DNA from 2 places in the Methylibium sp. genome. Region 1 is predicted to be linked to the other one. Evidence: riboswitches for the same ligand, from Rfam matches in the RefSeq annotation. Region 1 holds a riboswitch; the other holds the start of a gene.
What was found. Region 1 has a riboswitch for thiamine pyrophosphate ahead of thiC (phosphomethylpyrimidine synthase ThiC). Riboswitches for the same ligand answer to the same signal wherever they lie in the genome.

Region 1 (6,834 bases):
CGATGGGTTGGAAGAGCAGGACGTCGTCGCCGTCCAGCAGGACGCGCCCGGCCCGCAGGGGGCGCGCGACGAACTCGCCATTGACGGCCGTCGTGACGGCGTTCGGGGCATGGCCGAGTGAACGCACCAGGTCGTCGAGCGTGCTGCCGCGCGCGTGCGTGCAGGGTCGGCCCTCGAGGCGCACGGTCACGGTTGCAGCGCTCGTCGGACTGTTCATCGGGCAGCCTCCGGCAGCGTTGCGGCGATGTCGGCACGCTGCCGAGACCACGCTGCGAGCACGCCCTCCACCAGGGCCGGCGCGAGCAGCCAGCCATGGCGGAACAGGCCGTTGATGCGCACCAGCGTCGCGGTGATTTCGGTGTACGGCCGGTTGTCGGGCAGTGCCGGCCGCAGGTTGCGGTCGAGGCGCAGGATGCGCGCTTCGGCCAGAGACGGCATCACGCTGTGCGCGGCGGCCATCAGCTCCACTGCGCTGCGCAGCGACATCGGCGAGCGGTCCTCGCTCTCGATCTCGGTGGCGCCGAGCAGCACGATGTCGCCGGGCCGCGGCACCAGGTAGACGCGGTGGCGCGGGTGCAGCAGGCGCACCGGCCGCGTCAGGCCGTGCCCGGCGGCGTGCAGCCACACGGTCTCGCCGCGCACGCCGCGCAGCGGCAGCTCGGGCCGCGCGCCGAGGCCGCGCACGTCGAACACCGCATCGAAGTGCTGCCAGCCGCTGACCGGGCCGTCGACGAGCAGGGCGCCGGCGCGCAGTTCGGTGACCTGGCAGCCCCAGTGCCAGCTCACGCCGGGCGCATCGCGGTGCAGCGAGAACATCGTGTGCACCGGCTCGATCTGCGCCTCGCCGGACAGCAGCCAGGCGTGGCCGGGCGGCTGCAGCCCGGGCTCCAGATGGGCCAGCTGGTCAGCGCTGAGGGCCACCGGTGCCGAGGCGGGTGCGAGTGCGGGCACCGGCGTGGCCGACAGACGTGCCAGCACCCGTTGCGCCGCTGCGAGATCGCTGCGGTGGGCGAGCAGCAGGCTGCCGCGCTCCTCGAAGGCCGGCGGATCGGGCAGCGTGGCGACGATCGCACGCCACAGCGCGATCGATCGCCAGCCGAGCGCCGCGATCTCCGGGCCGGCGTTGTCGAGCTCGGCCAGCGGGCTGAGCATGCCGGCGGCCGTGAACGCGGCCGCGCCGCGCCCGTCGAAGCGCGGCTGCGGACCGGGCGCCGGGTCGAACACGCTGACGCGGTAGCCTGCATGGGCCAGTTGCCAGGCCAGCAGCCGGCCCAGCAGGCCGGCGCCGGCGATGCCGAGGTCGAGCGAGGGCACGGCTCAGCCCTCGTCGACCACGAGCGGGATGTAGATCTCGCCGCCGGCCTGCCGGAACTGGCTCGATTTCTCGGCCATGCCGGCGTCCAGCGCCTGCGCTTCGCTGATGCCGCGCTGCGCTGCGTACTCGCGCACCTCCTGCGTGATCTTCATCGAGCAGAACTTCGGCCCGCACATCGAGCAGAAGTGCGCCACCTTGCTGGCGTCCTTGGGCAGGGTCTCGTCGTGGAAGTCGCGCGCGGTGTCGGGGTCCAGCGAGAGGTTGAACTGGTCCATCCAGCGGAACTCGAAGCGTGCCTTGGACAGCGCGTCGTCGCGGGCGCGGGCGCCGGGGTGGCCCTTGGCGACGTCGGCCGCGTGCGCGGCGATCTTGTAGGCGATGATGCCCTGCTTGACGTCGTCGCGATCGGGCAGGCCCAGGTGCTCCTTGGGCGTCACGTAGCACAGCATCGCGGTGCCGAACCAGCCGATCATCGCCGCGCCGATCGCGCTGGCGATGTGGTCGTAGCCGGGCGCGATGTCGATCGTCAGCGGCCCCAGCGTGTAGAACGGCGCCTCGTGGCAGTGCTTCAACTGCTCGTCCATGTTGGCCTGGATCATGTGCATCGGCACGTGGCCCGGGCCTTCGATCATGGTCTGCACGTCGTGCTTCCAGGCCACCTGGGTCAGCTCGCCCAGCGTGCGCAGTTCGGCGAACTGGGCCTCGTCGTTGGCGTCGGCGGCCGAGCCGGGGCGCAGGCCATCGCCGAGCGAGAAGCTCACGTCGTAGGCCTTCATGATGTCGCAGATGTCCTCGAAGTGCTCGTAGATGAAGCTCTCGCGGTGGTGCGAGATGCACCACTTGGCCATGATCGAGCCGCCGCGCGAGACGATGCCGGTGCGGCGGTCCGCGGTGAGGTGGATGAAGGGCAGGCGCACGCCGGCGTGGATGGTGAAGTAGTCGACGCCCTGCTCGGCCTGCTCGATCAGCGTGTCGCGGAAGATCTCCCAGGTAAGGTCCTCGGCCACGCCGCCGACCTTCTCGAGCGCCTGGTAAATCGGCACCGTGCCGATCGGCACCGGCGAGTTGCGCACGATCCAGTCGCGCGTGGTGTGGATGTTGCGGCCGGTGGACAGGTCCATCACGTTGTCGGCGCCCCAGCGGATCGCCCACACCAGCTTCTCCACCTCTTCCTCGATGCTCGACGTGACGGCCGAGTTGCCGATGTTGGCGTTGATCTTCACCAGGAAGTTGCGGCCGATCGCCATCGGCTCCACCTCGGGGTGGTTGATGTTGGCCGGGATGATGGCGCGGCCGCGCGCCACCTCGTCGCGCACGAACTCGGGCGTCACGATGGCCGGGATCCGCGCGCCCATCGGGTTGCCGTGCAGGCGTTGCTCGCGCGACGCATCGCCCAGGTACTCGCGCATCCACTCGCGTTTGCCGTTCTCGCGCAGCGCCACGTACTCCATCTCCGGCGTGACGATGCCCAAGCGCGCATAGTGCATCTGCGTGACGTTGGCACCGGACTTCGCGCGTCGCGGCCGGCGCTGCAGCGCGGCGGCGTCAAGGCGCAGCTGCTCGATGCGCTGCGCCTCGCGGGCCTCGTGCTTCGCGCCGTCGTCGAGGGCCTGGTGCAGGCGGCCGGCATAGAGCTCGGTGTCGGCACGGGCGTCGAGCCAGGGTGTGCGCACGCCGGGCAGGCCGTGCTTCACGTCGATCGCCACATCGGGCTCGGTGTAGGGGCCCGAGGTGTCGTACAGCGAGACGGTCTCGCCGTTGGTCAGCGTCACCTCGCGCATCGGCACGCGCAGATCGCTGCGGGAGCCTTGCAGGTAGGTCTTGCGCGAGGCGGGGAAGGGCTCGCGCGTCAGCGAGAGCAGGGCGGCGATCTTGTCGGGGGCGTTCATTCGGGCTCCTTCGTGAGAGGTGATTGCTCCGAAGGTCGCCCCATGCCGGCACCGGTCCGCGAGGGACCGACGCCAAGGGTGTGACAGCTCTTCTTCCGCCGGTACTAACCGGTTCAAGTTCGCGGGTTCGGATTCACCGTCTCAGCACGCAGACCTGCATGCACCCCGGAGCAAGGCCCATTGTGTGAGTGCGCCGAAGCCGGTGTCAATGCATGCCCGTGCGTATTTTTCAAACCGTTTCTGCACGGATGCCGTGGCGATTTGCCAACATGCGGGTGTGGGGATGAACCGGCATGCGACATGTGTTCAATCCGCCGAAGCCTCGATGCGACAGATGTCGCTCATGGTTCGCGTCGTGCCGATGTCGATGCACCTTCGGATCCGGGTCGCCCCGCAGGGCCGATGCGTCGTTTCTCGCCGGCGGGCGAAGGTCTGCGGCCGGCCCGCAACCTGGGCACGCGGCGTGCTATGCCTGCTCGTCGCGCAAACCTCGATGGGCGGGGTGCTGTTGCTGACCGCCAGACGCCACGCGCGCCGCGCCGCAGAGCGGCATCCACCCGATCGCGGGTGCGGTGCCGCTGTCGCCTGTCCGCGCATCGAACCCCGGGGTGCCCGCTCCATCCTCGCCGCGTGGGATTGCACGTCCGCAAAGCCCCGGGGGTTTCCGCTGTAGCGTTGGCCAGCCGCTCGGTGGATCATCAAACAAGAAGAAGACTTCAGCCATTGGGAGCAAACGGCAGAAGCAATTGGAGGTGACGCATGGTTTCTGAACGAACGCAGCACATCGACAACGTGGTTTCCGTTGTCACGAATCCCATTGACGAGGCGTCCGAGAAAAGCCGGGTCTATAAGTCGTGGGCCCGTTGCGTGAACGACTACGGGCTCGATCCCTCGCGGCCAACCCCGGCGCGCATCCTGCCTTCGCAGGAGGTGCGTGAGCACCAGCAGCAGATCGAGGAGTTCCTGCGGGTCGCACGGTCCGGCATGGAGGACATGTACCGGCGTGTGGCGGATCTGGGCTACATGCTGTTGCTGACCGATGCTGCCGGCATCACGGTCGACTACATCGGCAATCCGGCCTGGGACAGTGAGCTGCGGAGCGCCGGCCTCTACCTCGGTGCCGACTGGAACGAAGCACACGCCGGCACCTGCGGCGTTGGCACCTGCCTCATCGAGCAGACGCCGATCACCTGTCACCAGGCCGAACATTTCGACGCCACGCACATCTCGCTGACCTGCACGACGGCGCCGCTGTTCGATCCCAACGGCAAGCTGCTCGCGGTGTTCGACGTGTCGGCGCTGCGCTCGCCCCGCGCCAAGGACAGCCAGCACCTCGTCTTCCATCTCACGTCCATGTACGCGCAGATGATCGAGGATGCCAACTTCCTGCGCCACTTCAGGAAGAACTGGATCCTGCGCCTGGGCAAGGTCTGCGGCCTGGTCGACGTCGCGGGCGACACGATGCTGGCCTTCGATGACGAGGGCTTGATCGTCGGGGCCAACACAGGGGCGCGTGCCAAGCTGTGGCCTTCGTCGCGCGGCCAGCGCGGCAGTTCACTGCTGGGTCGCAACCTCTCGGAGGTCTTCGCCACGACGATGGAAGCGATCTGGCGCATCGCCAGGGCCGGGACTGGTCTGGACGTCTCGGTCACGTGTTCCGAACCGCGGGAACACTACTATGCAACGGTGGTCGCGCCGCGCGAGAAGGGGACCGTGACGCCAGTGATGGCGGAGCGCCCGGCGATGCTGCAGCCGGCAGCCCGGCCGTCCGGCAGTTTCCCGGCGTTGGACCGGCTGGCCGGCAGCGACCCGGCGATGGACCGCCTGCTGGTGCAGGCCAAGCGGCTGGTGGACCGCAAGGTCAACATCCTGATCCACGGCGAAACCGGCTCCGGCAAGGAGGTGTTCGCGAAGGCGCTGCACGAGTCGAGTTCGCGCGCCCGCATGCCTTTCGTGGCCGTCAACTGCGCGTCGATCCCCGAGTCCCTGATCGAGAGCGAACTGTTCGGCTACACGCCGGGCAGCTTCACCGGCGGCAAGAGCAAGGGCATGAAGGGACTGATCCTGCAGGCCCACGGCGGCACGCTGTTCCTCGACGAGATCGGCGACATGCCGCTGCACCTGCAGACGCGCTTCCTGCGCGTGCTGTCGGAGTCCGAGGTGCTGCCGCTGGGCGCCGAGCGGCCGATCCCGGTCGACTTCACCGTCGTCGCCGCGACCCACCGCGATCTGCGCGACCGGGTGGCCGCGGGGACCTTCCGCGAAGACCTGTACTACCGGCTGTGCGGCGCGACGATGTCACTGCCGGCGCTGCGCGAGCGCGCCGACAAGCGCTATCTGATCGAGACCGTCTTCAACGACGAGGCCAAGGGCCTGATGGACCACGCAGGCATTTCCGCCGAGGCGATGGAACTGCTGCTGACCTACCGGTGGCCTGGCAATATCCGGGAACTGCGCAATGTGCTGCGATTCGCACTGGCGATCAGCGGCGACGGCCCGGTGACGCCTGACGATCTGCCGCAGGAAATCGGCATGCAGCGCCTGGGGCATGGGCGGCCGCTGCAGTTGCAGACACGCGACGGCGATGAGGGCATCACGGTCGTGGCAGGCAGCGACGACATCGATGCGGAGCGGCTGCTGAGTTCCCTGAAGCGCAACAAGTGGAATATCACGCTGGCTTCACAGGACCTGAAGATGTGTCGCGCGACGGTCTACCGCCAGATGAAACGCTTCAAGATCACGCCGCCGAACCAGCAGTAGCCGCCGGCCGCTGCGGGCGGTGCGGCGGGAAAACCCCTTCGGGGAGAGGGCGCCCGGCTTCTAGAATGGGAGCCCTTCTCTGGAGTGGTTCCCATGACGCAAGCGAAAGTCCGGTCTCCGCGCAGCAGTCCGGCCAAGGCCGACGAGGGCCCGGATGAAGCGGGCAGCATCCGGGTTCTGAAGAAGTACCCGAACCGCCGCTTGTACGACACCCAGACCAGCGGCTACATCACGCTGGCCGACGTGCGGCAGATGGTGCTCGACAGCGAGAGTTTCGTCGTGCGCGACGCCAAAACCGGCGAGGACCTGACGCGCAGCATCCTGCTGCAGATCATCCTGGAGGCCGAGACCGGCGGCATGCCGATGTTCACGACGCCGGTGCTGGCCCACATCATCCGCCTGTACGGCCACACCATGCAGGGCCTGCTCGGCTCCTACCTCGAGAAGAACATCCAGGCCTTCACCGAGATGCAGAGCCGCTTTGCCGAACAGACCGGCCTGGGCGCAGGCAAGGCCTACAGCCCCGAGCTGTGGGCACAGTTCATGAGCGTGCAGGCGCCGATGATGCAGGGCCTGATGAGCAGCTACCTCGACCAGTCGAAGAACCTGTTCGTGCAGATGCAGGAGCAGATGCACAAGCAGACCGAGAGCCTGTTCTCGGCGACCACCGGCGCCAAGAAATAGGGCCGGTAGGCCCGCTCCGGCCTTTCGCGCGGGGCGATCGGCCGGGATCGGCGAAAATCCGCCGATGACCCAGACTGCTGTAGTGGACACCACCGCCCCGACCGTGGGCGATGCCGCCTCCCGCAACATCCCCAAGATCGGCTTCGTGTCGCTCGGCTGCCCCAAGGCGCTGACCGATTCGGAGCT
Region 2 (6,834 bases), 130 kb from region 1:
CCATCGGCAGCAGCATCCAGTGGCTGACTTCCGCGGGCGCGTGCAGGCTGGTGTCGCGCGGCCCGCCGAGGAACACCACCCCGAAAGCTCGCGTGATGCTCAGCGCCGAGACTGCGCCGACGAACGCCAGAACGGCACCGCCGGCACCGAGCGCCACCTTGGCCCAGGTGGCGATGGGCTCGCCGGTGAACAACCCCGAGTAGATGACGAACTCGCTGGTGAAGCCGTTGAGCGGGGGCAATGCCGAAATCGCGACGCCGCCCAGCAGGAAGCTCAGCGCCGTCCACGGCATCAAGCGCGACAGGCCGCCGAGCTTTTCCATGTCGACGGTGTGCGTGGCCTGGTACACCGCACCCGCGGCGTAGAACAACTGGCACTTGAAGAAGGCGTGGTTCAGCACGTGCAGCAGGCCACCCGAAAAGCCAAGCGCCACCAGCGCCGTGTTGTCCCAGGCCAGGCCCAGGCACCCGATGCCGAAGCCGATGCCGGCGATGCCGACGTTCTCGGTCGACGAATAGCCCAGCAGGCGTTTGAGGTCGCGCTGGCCCACCGTGTACAGCGCGCCGATCACGGCCGATAGCGCCGAAAAGCCGATCAGGAACCAGCCCATCCACTCGTCGGGCTGGCCGATCAGAAAGATGAAGCGCACCAGTGCGTAGAGGCCTGCCTTGTGGATCACACCGGACATCAGCGCAGAGACATGCGCCGGCGCCGCCGCATGGGCGCGCGGCAGCCAGGAATGGAACGGGAAGAACGCCGATTTGAGGCCGAAACTGGTGACCAGCAGCAGGAAGACCAGGTTGCGCTCCGACCCGACATGCCCGCGCAGCCACTGCCCGAAGCTGCCCAGCTCCCACGACGCCGTGTGCGTGTACAGGATCATGAACGCGGCGACCAGGAAGATCAGCCCGATGTGCGTGGACACGAGGTAGTTGAAGCCGGCGAAACGCACCTTCTGGTTGGTGTAGTCCCAGATCACCAGCAGCCACGCGGCCAGCGCGGCGATCTCCCAGCCGAGCAGGAAGACCAGCGCGTGGTCGCCGGTGTAGACGAGCACGAACGACAGCGAGGTCAGGTTCAGCAGCGCGTAGTGCAGGCCGAGGTGGCGCTTCGTTTCGAAGTGCGGCCGCAGGTAGCCCACGGCATAAAGGCTGCCCAGCAAGGTCATCGGCAACGACCAGACCAGGAAGAATGCACCGAGTGCGTCCAGCCGCACGCGCAGGGTTCCGACCGGGTAGGCCCATGCCAGTTCCGCCGTGAGCGGAGCGCCTCCGAGCAATACAGGGGTGACCGTAGAGACGACCAGCGCCGTCGCGACGACCTGCGATAGCACGCCGATGCCCGCGCGGGTCCGGTTGTGCAGGGGCAACAGACAGCCCGCCGCGCCCAGCAGCAAGACCAGCACGGCTGCGATGAGCGAACTCATGCGTGTCGAGGCTGCATCCCGATCACTGGCGCGCCCATCGGCGCCGGCAGCAGAGCCACCGGGCGAATGCGGGGGTGATCGAAGCGAGACAAAGGGAACGGCTCCAGGACGAAGCTCGCAGAGGCTGGAATTTCTGCGTAGACCGTGCAATCCTAATTGCTCTGAATGATACTACGATGATAATGTGATTGACATATGGAAAGACCCACGGAGGACGCATGGAACTCAAAACGGCGCGCTTGACCGTGCTGGTGGACCCCGCGAAGAAAAAGGCGTTCGAGGCGCTGTGCGCGCGCCAGGACGTGACGCCATCGCAGGTGGTGCGGCGGCTGATACGGGACTACCTGGTGCACCACGGCGTCAGCTTCGTCCCGAGCGGATTGGACGAAGACGAAGAAGCCACCGTGAAGCGCTGACCGCCCAGGATGCCCATGTCGACGAACCTGGCGGGTCTGGCGCGGTCCGTGCGCACGCGCGCGCTGCGCGCTGATGACCATGCGACCATGCGGCATGTCTTGCTTTGTGGGCACAGTGTGACGGTGTTGCCGTGCGCATGTGGGAACCCGAGGGCCTCGCGCGCTGGATTCAGCCCCGAATCCAGCGCGCCCGCCGCACCGAGCTAGTCCGACCATCGGTGTGGCGCCTGCCGCAGGTGCACTCCACGGAGGTGATGCGATGAACCCGCTCCGCGAAACGCTCGACGACCTGGACATCTTCGCGAACCGGTCCGACGACGCCACACGCAAGGGCGCGCTGGCCCGTCCGAGGGCGAGGCGATCGTCCCTGTACTTTGCGAAGTTCGCGCCGCGGAGGTTGGCAAGGAAGTGATGCGCCAAGGGTTGGCGCAGCCAGTGACGGATCCGCTGGTGGTCCTGTGCGGGATGGGCCTTGCCGACCGAGATCTCTCGCTCGTAACGCTTCAGGGCTTCGGCGAAGGTGGTGCGCTCCGCTTCCGCACGGGAGACGAAGATGCCCCGGTCCATCTCGGATTCCAGCACACGCGCCCATGCCCTCAGCCTCCGGGCGGCTGTCGAACGTGCGGTACTGAGGCGGGTAGCCCCGCCTGACGATCTGCGCTCGCCAGTAGCGACCGCGCTTCGTGATGCTTGCCAAAGTGACCGATCTCCGGGGTGGAGCGTGGTCACCAGTCTTCAGCTGTGGCAGATTTGTGGCAAAGACCCGTTTTGGCGCGGTCTGGCCAAGAAAAAAGGCCTGCACTCACGTGCAAGCCTTTGATCTTCTTCGGTTTTCTGTGGCTCCCCGACCTGGGCTCGAACCAGGGACCTACGGATTAACAGTCCGGCGCTCTACCAACTGAGCTATCGAGGAATTGAGCCATAAATTATAACGAGTTCGCGGGCGGTCTCACAAGTCCGCGCTGAGCGAGACGCGCCAGGTGCGCGGCGCCATCGGGTAGAGGTAGACGTGCTCGAACTGGTAGGGCGATTCCTGCCAGGCGCGGTGGTCGGTCGCGTTGTCGACGCCCACGCGCCACACCAGTGTGCGTGCCTCGAGCTTGTGCTCGTAGCGCGCGCCCAGGTCGAGGCGGGCCCAGCCTGGGATGCGCGTGTTGCCGTCGTTCGGCAGCAGCGTGCGGTCGCTCTCGGCCACCACACCCCCTTGCAAGCTGAGGCCGGGCGCGCTGGCCACCTGGTACTGCGCCTGCAGCTTGAGCACCCGCTGCGGCACGTTGGGCGGGCGCTGGCCGTTCACGGTGGCGTCGCTGCTGCCGATGCGCTCGGCATGCAGCAGCATGGCGCTGGCCGCCCAGGTCCAGGCGCCGGTGCGGGCATCGACGCCGGCTTCGATGCCGCGATGCCGCGCGCTGCCGTCCGGGCCGAGCGGACTGGGGGCGGGCGCGCCGGCGGCGAGGGCATAGGTCGGCCGGTCGATCTCGAAGGCGGCGAGGCTCCAGTTCCACAGGTCGGCGCGGCCCTTGACGCCGATCTCGAGCTGGCGGCTCTTGAGGGCGGGCAGCGCCTGCCCGGCATTGCTGTAGGTCGACGGCCGGTTCGGCACTACCTGGGTCTCGATGCCCTGGCCCCAGCTGGCGTAGGTCATCAAGCCCGGTTGCCACTCGTAGTTCAGTGCGATCCAGGGCGTGGTGACGTTCTGGCTGTAGTCGGTGGGCTCCTGGCCGGAGGTCGTGATGGTGTCGCGGTGCAGCCGCGTGTGGCGCAGGCCGAGCCAGGTGCTGAGTTCCGGTGTCAGCTGGACCACGTCGCGAACGTAGAGTTCGGCGTTGCGCTCGCGACGGTGGGTGTTGTCGCTCACGAAGCCGGTGTTCGCAAACGCCACCTGCGTGCCGTCGATGTTGCCGCTGCCCAGCTCGTCGCCATTGATGTCGAGCGAGCGGTTGTTGATCTGCCCTTCGAAGCGGGCCTTGAAGCGCGTGAACAACACGCCGGTGGTCAGCTGGTGCGCCAGGCCGGCGGTGGCGAAGCGGCCCTGCAGCGACAGGTCGAGCGCGTCGGTGCGGCGGTGCTCGTTCTCGCTGCGAAAGTCGTAGAGGTCGTAGCTACCGTCGCTGCAGTAGCGGTCGAAATTGCCCTCTGCGCCGCAGCCGAACGGAAACGCCAGGCGGTCGTCGGTCCTGAGCTGCTGCGTCGCGTAGTGCGCCTTGGCGCTCCAGTCGGCGCTCAGCCGCTGCTGCAGGCGCAGGCTGGCGGTGTTGCCGTCCAGCACCACCGGCAGCGACCACGGCTGGTTGTTGAGGTTGAGGCGCGGGTCGACGCTGCGCGCGTCGGGCACGCGGTTGCCGAGCAGGCTGAAGCCGGGCTGGCTGGGCTGCGAGCGGTGGCTGGTCTCGAACTCGGCTTCGAGCAGGGTGTCGGGTGTGAGGCGCCAGTCACCGGCCAGTGCAAACAGGTGGCGCCGGCCCTTGGCGTTGCGCAGCTCCGGGTCGAGGTGCTCGACGGCGGCGTTGACGCGCAGGCCGAAGGCGCGGTCGGCGCCGAAGCGGGTGGCGAGATCCACCGCACCGAGCACGCTGTTGGACCCACGCCATTCCAGCGTGGCGTTGCGCACGTCGATGTCGGGGCGCTTGACCACCAGATTCACCAGACCGCCCGGTGCGCTGATGCCGGCCTGGATGCCGCTGGTGCCCTTCAGCAGTTCGAGGCGTGACTTGTTGTCGAGCGGGATGGCGCTCTCGGCGTTGATCGGCAGACCGTCGCGGCGGTAGTTGTAGCGCTGGTCGAGCACGAAGCCGCGCACGGTCAGCGAGTCCCAGTAGCCCACGCTGTTGTAGGCATCGCTGGCGCTGGCGTCCACGCGCGTGAGCGCGCGCAGGTTCTGCGCGCCGGCATCCTTGAGTTGCGACTCCGTGACCACGTGCGCCTGCAGCGGGCTGCGCGTGAGCGGGATGTTGCCAAAGCCGGTGAGTTCGGCGCTGTTGGTCTCGCGCGGCCCGGTGATGCTGACGGTGGGCAAGGCGGTCGCGTCGTCGGCCACGTCGGCAGCGTGGGCCGCGGCGGTGCATGCCATCGCGGCCAGCGCCACGCGGGTGAGGGTGAAATGTCGTGTTGCCATCGTGCTTCCAGTGCGACGGCAGGGCGGCGGTTCCGCAAGGCGGCCATCCCGGCACAGCGGGACGAGTCACACCGAAGATCGCTTCCCTGCGCGAGGATTACCTCAATCAGGTTCGAAGGGACTTTCTCAGTCGAGCCCGCCGTCTCTTGCGAGAGCGGGTCAACACCCCTAGCAGGTGCCGCGCGGTGTTGCGCGGCACGGTGTCGATTATGGCGCGACAGCGCGCACACCGAAAACGAAAGAGCCCGCGGGCGGCGGGCTCTTCGCGCGGCGGCGGTCGAACTTCAGTCGAACACCGGCGTTTCCACGCCCAGCACCTTGTGCAGCTTCGGGCTGGTGGTGGTGTATTGCAGGTGGATGCGCTTGTCCGGGAAGATGTAGGGCGCCGCGCCGAAGGCCGCCAGCGCCGCTTCGTGGAAGCCGGAGAGGATCAGCTTCTTCTTGCCCGGGTAGACGTTGATGTCACCGACCGCGAAGATGCCGGGCACGTTGGTCTCGAACTTCTCGGTGTCGACGACCACCTGCTTGCGCTCGATGCTCAGGCCCCACTCGGCGATCGGGCCGAGCTTCGGGCTCAGGCCGAAGAACACCAGCAGCACGTCGAGCGGCACCACGCGGGTCACGCCGTCGCCGCCGGTCACCTTCACGCTCCTGAGCCGGCCGTCGGCCTCCTCGAAGCCGGTGACCTGGCCGACGATGAACTGCATCTCGTAGGCGTCGCACAGCTCCCGCATCTTCGCGACCGAGGCGGGCGCGGCCTTGAAGCCATCGCGGCGGTGCACGAGGATCACGCTCTCGGCCCTGTGCGGGCCTTCCTGCACGAAGTTCAGCGTCCAGTCGAGCGCCGAGTCGCCGCCGCCGACGATCAGCAGGTTCTTGCCGGCGAACTGTGCCGGGTTGCGCACGCGGTAATGCAGCTGGCTGCCGTCGAACTTGTCGAGCCCGTCGACCTTCAGCAGTCGCGGCTGGAACGAGCCCACGCCGCCGGCGATGAAGACGGTCTTGGTGATGAAGCGCGTGCCCTTGCTCGTCTCGAGATCGAAGCGGCCGTCCTCGCGCTTGGCCACCCGCGTGACCTCCTGGCCCAGGTGGAAGGTCGCACCGAAGGGCTCGATCTGCTTGAGCAGGTTGTCGGTGAGCTCCTTGCCGGTGCACACCGGCACCGCCGGGATGTCGTAGATCGGCTTGTCGGGGTAGAGCTCGATGCACTGGCCACCCGGGTAGGCGAGCGAGTCGATGATGTGGGCCTTGATCTCGAGCAGGCCGAGCTCGAACACCTGGAACAGGCCCACCGGGCCGGCGCCGACGATGACCGCGTCGGTTTCGATCGGGCCGTCGTGGCTGTTTGCGGTCGCGGTGATGGCGGGGTTGATTTGCGGGTCCATGTGAGAAGGCAAAAGTGGATTCAGCGGATCAGTTCGCCGAGCTTGTCGGTCCGGTCTTTCCAGTCGTCGGCATCGGGCAGTGGCGCCTTGCGCTTGGTGATGCTGGGCCAGTTCTTCGACAGCTCGACATTGATGGCGATGAACTTCTGCTGGTCGCCGGGCACGTCTTCTTCGGGCAGGATGGCATTGACCGGGCACTCCGGGATGCAAACGGCGCAGTCGATGCATTCGTCCGGATCGATCACCAGGAAGTTCGGGCCCTCGCGGAAGCAATCCACCGGACAGACATCGACACAGTCGGTGTATTTGCAGCGGATGCAGGCTTCGGTGACGACGTGGGTCATGGCGGGTTCAGGCTGGGTGGAGGACTGCGTCGCGCGACGCAAAGCACTCGATTTTAAGGGCTTGGGGTTTTCACCGGGCGGGCGGGTGACTCGACGCGGCAGGGGGCTTGCAGCCCGGCCCTTGCGGTGGGCGTGGCACCGGGGAGCG

Region 2: another riboswitch for thiamine pyrophosphate. It lies ahead of ACQY9S_RS05010 (TonB-dependent siderophore receptor); the one in region 1 lies ahead of thiC (phosphomethylpyrimidine synthase ThiC).

The regions. Positions count from the first base shown of each region.
Region 1 covers NZ_OZ257250.1:1,196,731-1,203,564, forward strand. The annotation lists gene thiS (sulfur carrier protein ThiS) at 1-217, opposite strand, end outside; gene ACQY9S_RS05590 (FAD-dependent oxidoreductase) at 214-1,314, opposite strand; gene thiC (phosphomethylpyrimidine synthase ThiC) at 1,318-3,204, opposite strand; TPP riboswitch at 3,278-3,382, opposite strand; gene ACQY9S_RS05600 (sigma-54-dependent Fis family transcriptional regulator) at 3,964-5,964, shown strand; gene phaR (polyhydroxyalkanoate synthesis repressor PhaR) at 6,058-6,648, shown strand; gene rimO (30S ribosomal protein S12 methylthiotransferase RimO) at 6,713-6,834, shown strand, end outside.
Region 2 covers NZ_OZ257250.1:1,068,897-1,075,730, forward strand. The annotation lists gene ACQY9S_RS04990 (proton-conducting transporter membrane subunit) at 1-1,426, opposite strand, end outside; gene ACQY9S_RS04995 (ribbon-helix-helix protein, CopG family) at 1,645-1,842, shown strand; gene ACQY9S_RS05000 (hypothetical protein) at 2,102-2,254, shown strand; tRNA gene ACQY9S_RS05005 (tRNA-Asn) at 2,680-2,755, opposite strand; gene ACQY9S_RS05010 (TonB-dependent siderophore receptor) at 2,792-4,957, opposite strand; TPP riboswitch at 5,024-5,137, opposite strand; gene ACQY9S_RS05015 (NAD(P)/FAD-dependent oxidoreductase) at 5,242-6,342, opposite strand; gene fdxA (ferredoxin FdxA) at 6,363-6,686, opposite strand; gene cobA (uroporphyrinogen-III C-methyltransferase) at 6,740-6,834, opposite strand, start outside.